Regions from separate parts of the Methylobacterium sp. PvR107 genome, predicted to be linked through region 3. Evidence: riboswitches for the same ligand, from Rfam matches in the RefSeq annotation. Region 3 holds a riboswitch; each other region holds the start of a gene.

The links. Region 3 has a riboswitch for cobalamin ahead of JOE48_RS28280 (TonB-dependent receptor). Riboswitches for the same ligand answer to the same signal wherever they lie in the genome.
Positions count from the first base shown of each region.
Region 1: it holds a riboswitch for cobalamin, as region 3 does, so the genes downstream of both, JOE48_RS22100 (CbtB domain-containing protein) here and JOE48_RS28280 (TonB-dependent receptor) in region 3, are expected to answer to the same signal.
Region 2: it holds a riboswitch for cobalamin, as region 3 does, so the genes downstream of both, JOE48_RS25610 (TonB-dependent receptor) here and JOE48_RS28280 (TonB-dependent receptor) in region 3, are expected to answer to the same signal.

Region 1 is NZ_JAFIBW010000001.1:4,674,260-4,678,251, forward strand. Features, by position in the region: gene cobW (cobalamin biosynthesis protein CobW) at 1-959, opposite strand, end outside; gene JOE48_RS22090 (DUF1636 family protein) at 956-1,357, opposite strand; gene JOE48_RS22095 (CbtA family protein) at 1,350-2,087, opposite strand; gene JOE48_RS22100 (CbtB domain-containing protein) at 2,104-2,286, opposite strand; cobalamin riboswitch at 2,320-2,515, opposite strand; gene JOE48_RS22105 (S10 family peptidase) at 2,591-3,992, opposite strand, start outside.
Region 2 is NZ_JAFIBW010000001.1:5,415,138-5,419,129, reverse strand. Features, by position in the region: gene JOE48_RS25610 (TonB-dependent receptor) at 1-1,841, opposite strand, end outside; cobalamin riboswitch at 2,118-2,314, opposite strand; gene JOE48_RS25605 (HigA family addiction module antitoxin) at 2,700-3,068, shown strand; gene JOE48_RS25600 (RluA family pseudouridine synthase) at 3,227-3,992, shown strand, end outside.
Region 3 is NZ_JAFIBW010000001.1:5,966,049-5,970,040, forward strand. Features, by position in the region: gene JOE48_RS28260 (transglycosylase SLT domain-containing protein) at 1-213, shown strand, start outside; gene JOE48_RS28265 (hypothetical protein) at 606-1,013, opposite strand; gene JOE48_RS28270 (hypothetical protein) at 1,308-1,508, opposite strand; gene JOE48_RS28275 (cell wall hydrolase) at 1,741-2,325, opposite strand; cobalamin riboswitch at 2,578-2,775, shown strand; gene JOE48_RS28280 (TonB-dependent receptor) at 2,878-3,992, shown strand, end outside.

The DNA of each region.
Region 1 (3,992 bases), 1.3 Mb from region 3:
GGCTCGCCCGCCCGCCAGGGCCGGTCGAAATGGTGGGCCACGCGCCGACCGACGCCCTGCACAACGAGGCGCATCGGCTTGCCTTCGACCTCGGCAAAGCCCTTGATCCGCAGGACCCCTCCGGCCTCGGCCGCCTTCTCGACACGGGCCGCAAGATCGGCTGCCGTCAAGGCCGGGCGGAGCGACAGCGCCACGGTCTCGAAATCATCGTGGTCGTGATCCTCGCCCTCGCCGTGGTGCGACGGCCGCGAGGCCAGATCGTCCTCGGCCGCGGCGCCGAGGCCCAGCAGCACGCGCGGGTCGATGGCGCCGTTCTCAGTCTCCACGACCTTCACGGCGCGGGGCAAATGCCCCTCGACCTCGCGGCGGACGCGGGCACGGGTCGCGGCATCGATCAGGTCGGCCTTGTTGAGCACCACGAGATCGGCGCAGAGAAGCTGATCCTCGAACACCTCCTCGAGTGGATTGTCGTGATCGACCGACTGGTCCGCCGCACGCTGGGCGGCCAGAGCCTCCGGATCCTCCGCGAAGGCGCCGGCCGCAACCGCCGGCCCATCGACCACCGCGACGACGCCGTCCACAGTGACCCGCGAGCGGATTGCCGGCCACTGGAAGGCCTGGACCAGGGGCTTCGGCAGGGCAAGACCCGAGGTCTCGATCAGGATGTGCTCCGGCGGCTCGGCGCGGGACAGCAGCGTTTCCAGTGCCGGAACGAAATCGTCCGCGACGGTGCAGCAGATGCAGCCGTTCGGGAGCTCGACGATGGACTCTTCGGTGCAACCCTCGACGCCGCAGGCGGCCAGGAACGACTTGTCGAAGCCGACATCGCCGAACTCGTTCACCAGGATGGCGAGGCGACGGCCCTTGGCATTCTCGACGACGTGGCGAACGAGCGTCGTCTTGCCGGCGCCGAGGAAGCCCGTGACGATAGTGCAGGGGATCTTGTTCACGAGGGTCATTCCGCGGCCTCCAGGGTGCCGGCGGTGCGCGGGCGGGGTTCGGGGAAAGGGGGGATGCGGGCGATCACGCCCTTGCGGAACTCGGCCGGACGCTCGCGCCAGGGCACGATGCCGTCCGGGGTCGCCGCGTAGGCGGCGAGCCCGGCGAGGATGGTCTCGGCGGAGGCCGCCGGATCCATGTCGCCGTACACGTAGGTCCAGCGATCGGCTGAGGCGACTGCCACCGTGCAGGGCCGCTTGCACACCGACAGGCATTCCACCGGCTCGACCCGCAGATGCGGGGCATCGCCGGCCCGGTCCCGCAGCGCATCGAGCAGGCGCGCACCGGACCGGGGGCCGTCCGGGTCGTCACCCTCCCGGCGGCAGGAGGTGCAGACATACAGGACGGTCTCAGACACGGGCCGCCCTCGCTGCCGGCTCACGCGAGAAGGCCTGCCAGGCCCAGCCGAGGCCGAGCCCGATCAGCATCCAGAATACGAAGCTGATGGCCAGCGAGCGGGCCGCGAATTGTGCGGCCAGCGCGGCCGGCAGCTCGGACGCTCCGGCCGGTGCCTCGGGTGCGCCGACGGTGTGCGGCGCGACGATCAGGACGAGGCCGCCCAGGATCGCGATCAGCGACCGCCGGACACCGATCAGGTAGAGGCCCATCCCGGTGGCGGCGGCGGTCATGACCCACCAGAGCTGCCGCGCGGCGAGCGGCGCGGCCTCGCTGCCGGGCAGTTCCGGCGGCAGGCCGAGGCACGGCGCAAGGGCAACGCTGGCGAAGCCTGCCACCGCGAAGGCGAGGCCGACCTGCGGGGTCGGATCGCGCCCGCAGGCGAGCATCACGGCGCCGAGCAGCAGGGCGTAGCCGACGCCACCGACTAGGGTCGCGAGTGCGGTGAACGCCATGCGCGGGAGCCCTTCGCCGGGCTGCCATTCCGGCGCCGCGTCGGGCGCGGCATGGTCGTGCCCGGCATGAGCCAGCACGATCGGGAGGCCGATCGCCGCCTGATGCGTCGGTTCCTTGTGCTCGTAACGCTCGGCCGCCACGATCAGCGGCGAGGTCAGCGTGAGCTCGAGCCCCGTCACGACGGCAGCCGCGAGGAAGCCGGCGGCCAGCGCCGCCGACAGAAGCCGGATGATCATCCCTGTGACGCAGGCGTCAGTGGCAGGGGAAGTTCTGGGTGTGCCGGAAGTCGTGCGCCGCATTGTGGAGCGCAATCGCCGGCGAGAAGCCCGCCATGAACAGGAGGCCGAGGCCCAGGAAAGCCGCGAGCGCGACGGCGACCGAGCGCTCGGACGAGCGGGTGCCGGCGGCGACTGGGGCGAGGGTCGAGGTGGTCATCAATGTGTCTCCAGCCGCCCCACCGGCGGCATTCCGGGATCCTGGCGTGACGGCAGGTCTCCTGGCTCGCAGCTCTGCGCGCCTGCCGCCTTCCCGGATCGCTCCGGTGGCGCTCTGGCAGGTGCTCGCCGCTCACAGTTGCGGGGGCAGCCGCGGAATCGAGGCTCGCGCCCCTCACCGCATTCCCTTTTCACCCCGTCGCCGGGGCACCGTCACGAAGCCGTTGTAGACGCATGGCGGCTTGCGCACAACGGAGTGGCAAGCGGTAAGATCGGGATTCTCGAGAGCGCGAGTTTCCCGACCGTCAGGGCGTATCCTTGAGGCGCTCGGCGGGTGCTCCGCCCGGTGCCGGTCCGGCGTCACGCGCCTTCACGGCATCCGCGTAGAGGCGCTCGACATCCGCCTTGAACGCGGCGCGGGAATCCGGTCGCGTGTAGAACATGTGGCCGCCGGGATAGACGGCGAGGCTGACGCGGCCGGCTCCATAGGCCGGCACCTGCGCGAGCAGGAGCTTCGAGGCGTAATAGGGCGTCACAAGATCCGTGAAGCCGTGCGCCACCAGCACCCGCAGGCGGCCATCGAGCGCCAGGGTGCTCTTGAGGTTCGACAACACCTCCGGCGCCTGCCGGCCCGACCCCCAGCTCCAGCCGCGGTTCACCGCATTGTTCAGGAGTTCGTAGCGCATGTTGGGCACGGGCCATTTCAGCGTGCGCGCGTAAAGGTCGAGCATCGCGCTGGTCAGCGGCGCCTGCAGCGCGGTCAGTTGCGGATCGTCGAAGCTCGACTGGGCCGCATCCGGGTTGGGATCCCAGCCGGTGATGCCGGTGTCGTAGGCGCTGGTCACGCGGCCGTCGGCACGGTCGATCTCGCGCTGAACGCTGCGGGTCGACAGGCGCGCCGCCTGCGCGCGCACGAGAGCCGCGTCGAGCCCGACGAGGGGCGCGACCCGCTCGGTCATCCGCGCCACGGCGGCCGCGTCGCCCGGGCCCTTGAGCAGATCCGCCAGGTAGGCGCCCGAGGCGTAGGATTCCGCATCCGACAGAAGCGCCGGCGTCGGAACGGTTCCAGCCCGTTCCAGGGCACCGGCCGCCAGGGATGGCAGCTTCAGGACGTAGCCCCAGGGATTGGCGCGCGATGTCTCCAGCCAGCCGAAATCGAGAACCGGCGAAAGCAGCACCATCCCGGACAGGCCGACACCGATATCGTCCTGAAGCTTCTCGGTGATGAGTGGCCCGCGGAACCCGCCGTAGCTCTCGCCGACGTAGAATTTCGGGCTGGCCATCCGGTCGTTGACGCGCAGGTAGCGCGCGATGATTGCGGCCAGGGTCGCGGCGTCGGAATCGATGTTCCAATAGGCCTTGCCGTTGCCGTCCGCCGCGCGGCTGTAGCCCGTGCCGACCGGGTCGATGAAGACCAGATCGGAGAAGCCGAGCCAAGTCCCGTCATTGGGCGTGAGCGCGACTGGCTGCGAAGGGCTGATGCTGTCGCCCCCCGTCGGCAAGCGCCAGGGGCCGATCGCCCCGATGTTGAGATAGGCGGAAGCCGCGCCGGGCCCCCCGTTCACCGCGAAGGTGACCGGGCGCTCGCGGCCGGCCTCCGGCGCCACCGTATAGGCCACGTAGGCGATCTCGGCCTGCAGTTTCCCGGACTCGTCGACCAGGGGCAGGCTGCCGGCCGTGGCGGTGAAATCGAGGCGCTTGCCGTTC
Region 2 (3,992 bases), 550 kb from region 3:
GCGCCCGCCACCGTCTGATCGAACCGGTCGTATTGCGCATGCAGGAGCGCGAGGTTGCCGTCGAGCCGCCAGCCCGGCGCGAAAAGCCAGCCGAGCGCCAGCTCGAAGCCCTGCGAGGATTGCCGTCCCACCTGCGTGGACAGCGTCGGCTGGCCCGGCACAGCCGAGATCAGGTTGTCCTTGACGATCCGGTAACCCGCGATTGTCCATTCCAGGGCGCCGTCGAAGGCCAGCCCCTTGGCGCCGATCTCGACCTGATCGCCGGTTGCGAGCTTGAATCCGGCCAGCGACTGATTTAGCGTGATCAGGCTGTTCACCGGATCGGTGGCGAAACTGTACTGGGCGTAGAGCGCGCTGTCCGGCGTCGGGTTGTAGACGAGGCCGAACCGGTAGCCGAGGGCGTGGTAGGTCTTCTCGAAGCGCGATCCCGACTGCAGATCCTCCCGGTTCAGCGTCGGCACGTCGAGGCGCACGCCCGTAAGGAAGGCCAGCCTGTCCGACAGGATCAGCCGGTCCTCGGCGAAGACCGAGGCCTGGCTCGTCTGGGTGGCGTAGGCCGGCCGCGCCCGTCCGTTCTGCGGGAAGTAGCCCAGATCGTAGCCGGTGAGCGGCACGCTGGTATTCTGGTCGAAGTAGAAGTTGTTGGTGTGCCGGAAATCGATGTGGTTCACGTCGAATCCGACCACGAACTGGTTGGCAAAGCCGAAGAGGCTGCCCCGGAACGTCGCGTCGAGCCGGTCCCCGACCTGTTCCTGGCTGTGATAGATCTCGAGGTAGTCGCCCCGGTCCACCAGCCCGGTGCCGCGGTTGTACGTGTACTGCTCGACATCGAGCCAGTGGCGCCGGCTGGTCAGCCGGTAGGCGGTGTTGCGGATCGTGATGTCGGCCGAGGGCGACCACTCGGTCTTGAGCTGGGTCCAGTTGTCGACCCAGGTGATCTTCGCGTCGCGGACGTTGTAGTTGTTGAACCGGATCAGGTCCGGGATCCGGCCTTCGACCAGCGGTGTGCCCCAGTAGCGGGCCGGCTCTTGGTAGCCGAGATCGTGACTCAGCGTGAACGCGAGATCCGGGCTCGGCTGGAACAGCAGGGCGGCCGAGACCGCGAGGTTACGAAAATCGCCCTCGGGGCGGATCCAGCCATCGGCGCGGTTGCCGCTGACGTTGAGGCGGTACGCGAAGGTGTTGCCGAACTCCGCTTGGCCGATCCCACCGCCGGAATCGAAGGCAAGCCGCGCGACGCCGTCGGTGCCGACCACCGCGCGGGCAGTGTTGATCGGCACGAAGACCGGCTTCTTGGGCACCACGTTGATGACGCCGCCGATGGCGCCGTCGCCATAGAGCACCGAGGACGGCCCGCGCAGCACCTCGATCCGCTCGACGTTCCAGGTATCGAACGGGAAGGTGACAGTGTTGGCGCCCACGTAGAAGCGCGTGCCGTCGTAGAGCTGCTGGATCGAGTTCGGGCCGGCGAAGCCGCGAGACGTGAACGCGCCGTTGCCGTTGCCGGGAGCGGCAATCGTTGTGATGCCGGTGGCGTCCTGGGTCACGGCTTCGGCGATCGTGTCCTGGCCGCGCATCCGCGCGGTCTCGCCCGACACGATGTCGAGACTGGCCGGCGTCTCCAAGGGCGTCAGGCCGATCCGGCTCGCGGTCCGGTCGCGGGTGCGCAGGTTGAGGCTGTTCGGGACGGCACGGTCCGTGCCGTCCTCGCCCTCAACCGAGAGCTGGTCGAGGGTGACGGTGTCCTGCGCGGCGGCCGGGCTCGCGAGGAGCGCGAGGAGCACGCCGCAGAGCGGTGCGGGCCTGCCGCCGGATCTCGGGCGGATGGTCGATGGTGACATGGCAGGAAAGGTCCATGCGCGGCGCGGGCCGGCCAACCCGTTCTAAAGGCAATGTAATAACATTACAATTGCTCGGCCGCATCAAAAGCTCGGCGGGCACAGGCGCGTGAGTGCGCGTGGCGGCCCCGGAAGCGATCGATACGGTGAGGACGGGCATCGGGATCGGTGTCGCGGGCGCGCTTGCTGTGGCACGTCACCGCGAACGAGGCCTCGCCGACCGCGCGGATGCACGGGCGTCTCGACACCCGCCAGGACAACCCCGCCCAGCGCGTTTCGCGTGTGACCACGGCTGACGGCAGGTCTCCTGGCTCGCGGGTCGCCGCCCTCGCACCGTCTTCCCGGGTCAGCGACCCAGTGACGTGGTGGTGAAGGGCTCGCCGCTTACAGTTGCGGGGACAGCCGCGGCCTCGAGGCGAGCCCCTCACCGCGTTCCCTTTTGATCCCCGAAGGGAACCGTCGACGATAAGCTTGGCCTTAAGGTTTGTCCGCGTCAAGCCGTACGACGCCGCAACGCGGTCCATGGACCCCGCTGGTTCTCGATGCAGTGGATTAGACGGCGGTGATCCGCATGGTGACGGCCATGCGCGCGCATTGACAGGTGCCGCGGAATTGTAAATTCGATGTTCTCATAGCAATTTTTGCCTATATACGTGTAATAACACGATATTTATTTATATTAAAGCCAAAAAGGATGACATCTATATCGATGAGTGTGTCGTGTAACCTTTAGTGCGTTGCTGCGTATGTAAGGTATGTCGTGAGACGATGGGATGATTACGATTTTACGGACAAAGGTTAAGTATCCGGACAGGACCATGATGTTTTGATTGGAGCAAAATACGGGAGAGCATCATAGTGATGAGCTACAAACTGGAAAATCCCGGCCATCCAGGCGGATATGTGCGGCGTAATATCATCGAACCGCGCAACTTGACCGTCATGGACGCGGCCGGCTTGCTCGATGTGCCGCGTCAAACACTGTTCGATGTCCTCAATGAGGAGGCTGCGCTGTCTCCGGAATTGGCCTTGCGGATCGAGACGGTGTTCGGGGTCGAGATGCAGACATTGATGGAGATGCAGACCCAGTTCGACATCGCCAACGTGCGCAAGCGCTGTCAGAACCTCCAGAGCGAGCTCGCCGCCAAGGCGAGGTTCCATCTGGCCGCTTCGGAGGCTCAGGACGCGAGCGCCCCGCCTCCGATGATCATCCGGCGCGGACGGACGTGACCGGTCCGCCCAGGCCGGCCCCGGTTCCTCCCTCCGCCTTTGCCGCTGCGCCGGGGCGATGCTACAGCCGGGCAACCCCATCGGTCCCGACGTCCGCGACGCCGCGGCCTATGCGTCCGGACGTCCCGTCCGAGGCGGTGACGGGTGCCGGCGGAATCATGAACACACGACCTCCCAGAAGCGGCGGACCGAAGGGGCGTAAGCCACAGGCCGGCAAGGTCCAATCGGGCGGCCGGGCGCGTACCGGCCCGCGCACCAGCGCCAGCGACGCTGCCGAGCGCGCCGCCCGCAACCGCGGCGACGATGCCGGCGCGCGCGATCCCTGGGGCGGCGCGGCGCCCGCCGCCGCGGCACCGGCCCGGGCACCGAAATCCCGTGCTGCCGCCGCGGGGCCGCAGGCCCGCCGCGCAGCGCCGGCCGGACGGGGAGCGCCGGGGCCGAAGCCCGCGGCAAAGCGGCCGGAGGCCCATGCCCCTGCCCCTGCCCCGGCTCCTGCCGCCGGGCCCACCCGCCGCGAGCAGCGCGCCGCCGCCTCCGCGACCCTTGCCTCGGGCGTCCAGACCCTGACGGTGGAGGCGGACGAGGCCGGCATGCGCATCGACCGGTTCCTCACCGCCCGGTTCCCGCTTCTGCCCTTCACCCGGGTGCAGAGCATCGTCCGCAAGGGCGAGCTGCGCGTCGACGGCAAGCGCGCCAAGCCCAATGACCGGCTGGAGCCCGGCATGAGCGTGCGCGTGCCGCCGCTGCGCCTCGACCAGCCCTCCGAGCGGCCACGCAATCCCGCGCGCGAGCAGGACGACGCCGAATTCATCCGGTCGCTGATCCTCTACGAGGATGCCGACATGATGATCCTCAACAAGCCCTTCGGCCTCGCGGTCCAGGGCGGCTCCGGCACGGTCCGCCACGTCGACGGCCTGCTCGCGG
Region 3 (3,992 bases):
ATGATCGATCCGCGCGCGAATGTCGATTACGCCACGCAATTCCTCCGCGAGCTGAAGAAGCGGGAGGGCAGCTGGACGTTGGCGGTGGCGCGCTACCATGCCGGCTCGCACAACAACGCCGCCCAGAAGGTCTACATCTGCCGGGTGATGACCAACATGGTTGCCACGGGTTTCGGCCGGTGGACCCCAGCCGCCGCGCAGTTCTGCCGGTAACGTTGCGCGTCGGGGGCGGCGGCCGTGATCCCCGGGCGATGAAACCCCCGCCTCCGCAAGGGCGCAGGGTCGCAGAAGGTTGGCTTCGCAGACGATGTCGAACGTCGCCCGATAGCATCCAAGAGAGTCCAGACTTCGCGACGGTGACACGCGTCGAAAGACACTGAGAACCGCTCCTGTTCGTCACCCCGTCAGAGCCGGGTGAAACGACAACACGCGCGGGCCGACACGGTTCGGCGGCACGGGAGCCGCTGCGGCAGACGGGCTGCTCGGTCTCCGATGTGGCCCATGGGACTTGCGGACGACGCTCCATCGGCGCGGGCAGTTGCGGCTGTCTCAGCCCCCTCCCGTCCGCTGCCGTCCCGATCCTGATCCACGGCGACCCGAGACCGTCATAACCCGCGGCACGTGCCGTAGCTGACCTTGACCTCGTTGCGATCCTCGGGATTCAGCTGAGCCTCGACGAAATTCAATTTGTTGAGATCAATCAGCAAGAAGTAGACACCGTTCTGGCACTTGATTGCATTGCGCGGCGTGCGCTCATTCAACCGCGGGGATGCGGGTTGGCACTCGTAATAATCGGAGCGGCCAGCGGAGATCACGGTCAGCAGCCCGCCACTGGAGACGAGGGAAAACGTTCGGGGCTTGCGCGGCGCCTTCGCGCCCTCCGCGACGACCGCCACATCCAGACCGACCGACACGTCCTCCGTACAGGTCAACGGGCGGCGCAACTGAGAGGCCGCCGGCGCGATGCTCAGCAGGAGGAGCGCGCCAGCGAGCGCTACCCGTTTGGCGATCATCGGTGGGGCGCCCATGATTCGTGGGTAGTTTCTACCGGCAAGCTAGGCCGCTGTACGCGGGTGTAAATGCCGCAGGCCCGAGTAGAAGTGTCGATCAACAGATATGGCACTGCATTCGATGGCTTTGCGTCGGTGACGTCCGATCGAACGAGGCGCCGGAGCGGCATTCGGCCCTAAACTGCTACGGCCGGCCGCCGGTCACGGATCTGATTGCCCCTCGGCGGCGGTAGCCATCGCGAGCCGGGCGTCTCCGTGACCCGGCGACGGCCCAGGTGCCGGACCGCTTCCAAGCCGTCAGTCATCGGCCGAGTCATCGGACGTTTCCGGATTGTCATTGGCGGCGCCCGCCTCGCGTTTCGCGGCAATCTCCAGGCCGATCTCCAGCAGAAGCAAGCGCGAAAGGAGCTGCATCATCGGCGTGCCGTGCAACGACATCAGCCGATGTGCTCGGATCGCCGCGCGCGCCATGCGGTCGAAACCATCCTCGTTGGACATGGCGGCGGGGTCGCTCAGTTGAATGCGAGCATACAACCTCAAGGCTAGGCCTGAGTTCGGTCTCGGCCTTCGAAAGTGCGCTGCCACGCGCATCGATCCGGGCCGCCATTGCTGGCGACGCTCTTGTACAACCACAAGCCCCGATGCGCCCCGGCCGGACGTCCCGGAGACGCCGGGCCGGTGAGACGACGTCGATCCGCGCGCACGCGGTCTCGTTGCCCCGCGCTCGGCTCTACGGTGCGGGCGCTCCCGACGCGGCCGCATAGGTCGAGACGGAGGCCGGCAACTGCGCCGTCCCGTGCTGGGCCGAACGCGGGTTGCGCTTCTCGTAGAAGGCGTTGCCGCCAGCGACAGCCACGTAATGCATGTTGTTGTAGGGAAAGTGCCGGCCCGCGGTGTGGAAGTACATCGCCTTCCCGACCTTCGGGTGCCGCTCGCCAGCCAGGACGGCGTCGGCCGCATCGGCGACCTTCTGGAGGTCCTTGTCCTGCATCGGCTTGGTCAGGACACCCGGGGCGAACTGTCCCGGCTGGCCGACCACGGCGCAGATGCCGCCCGGGAAGATCGCGTTCTCCAGCCGGTTCATGACGACGGTGCCGACGGCGATCAGCCCATCCCCGTCGCTGCGGTTCGACTCGAAATACATGGCCCGGCCGAGACAATCGCGCTCGGCATCGCTGACGACCATCGGCGGCTTGTGGCCCGGAATCGACCCTGTCGTGAGCACCGGCGTGCCAGTATTGCAGGCACCCAGGGCGCAGGTCATCGCGATGACACCCAGGACAGGAGCAATCTTCGTCCTCTCGCTACCCTGCATGCATCTGCGCTCCATGCTCCTTCAGCCTCGATCCGCCATGCGGCGGCCGCGCTGCTCGGGCCGGCGCCCCTCACCGACCTAGTTTCGGTCAAGCTTGACCGCACGTTCGCGGCGATGATGTGGCGACGGAGGACCTGCATGGCTCAGGCCCCCGGCTCGGTCCGGCGGTCGAGGCGCGGGCACAGCACTGTCGTGCGCAGGCCACAGCGCTCGTGAACCGGGCCCGGCTCGTTGACCTGCTCCGGGCAGCCGACCGATGGTGGCCGCGACGGTTCCCTTCGGGGATCAAAAGGGAACGCGGTGCGGGTTCGACCCAAAACCGCGGCTGCCCCCGCAACTGTGAGCGGTGAGCCTTCGCGTCACCACGTCACTGGGTGGACGCGCCCGGGAAGACGACGCGAGGGCGGCGACCCGCGAGCCAGGAGACCTGCCGTCTGCCGTGGTCACACGCGAAGTCCGCCGGGCGGGGTGTCCCGGGGATGCCGGAGGCGGTCGCGGAAGCGGCCGGCACGGCCTCGTTCGCGGTGACGTGCCACTGCCGCCCGAGGTCCCGTGTCCCGTCCGTCCGCGCTTTCAGCCCTCGCTGCCTTCGCAGCGCTGACCTCCGCGACATCAGCCCAGGACCGGCCCGGCCTCGTCTCCGGCGCCGAGACGCAGCTCGAAGAAATCTCCGTGACCGCCGAGCCGACGGCCGCCACACGGCTCGGATTGTCGGCGAGTGCCGGCTATGTCGGCGGCACGACCGGGATCGGAGGCCCGCTGCTCCCCGTGGACTCGGCCAGCGCCGGCGTGATCACGGGCGCGCAGCTCAAAAGCCGGCCGGTGACGCGCCCCGGCGAGGCGCTGGAGGCGGTGCCGGGGCTGATCGTCACCCAGCATAGCGGGGAGGGGAAGGCCAACCAGTACTTCCTGCGCGGCTTCAACCTCGACCACGGCACCGACATCGCCATCAGCGTCGACGGCATGCCGGTGAACATGCGCACCCACGCCCACGGGCAGGGCTACGCCGACCTCAACTTCCTGATCCCGGAGCTCGTCGGCGCCGTGGAGTTCCACAAGGGGCCGTACTTCGTGCGCGACGGCGACTTCGCCTCCGCGGGCTCGGTGCGGATCGACTACCTCGACACGACCGCCAAGAACGTCGCCCTGACCTCGATCGGCTCGTTCGGCTACAAGCGGGCCCTGTCGATCACAACCGTGCCGCTCGGGGAGGGCAACCTCCTCCTGGCAGGCGAAGCCCAGGTCTACGATGGGCCCTGGGTGGTTCCGGACGCGCTGCGCAAAATCAACGGGGTGGCCCGCTACAGCCAGGGTACGGCGCTGGATGGGTTCTCGATCACCGGCATGGCCTACGCGGCCCGCTGGACCGCCACCAACCAGATCCCGGAGCGCGCCGTCGTCTCGGGCCAGCTCGGTCGATACGGGACGATCAACCCCACGGATGGGGGCAACACGAGCCGCTTCTCGCTCTCGGGGCGATTTAGCGCGACCGACGAGACCGGCGTGACGCGGGCCTCGGCCTACCTGATCCGCTATCAGATGAACCTGTTCAACGACTTCACCTACTTCCTCAACGATCCCGTCAGCGGCGACCAGTTCCACCAACTCGACCAGCGCATCCTCGGCGGCGGCGAGGTGCTGCACATCTTCCAGGGCGACCTGTTCGG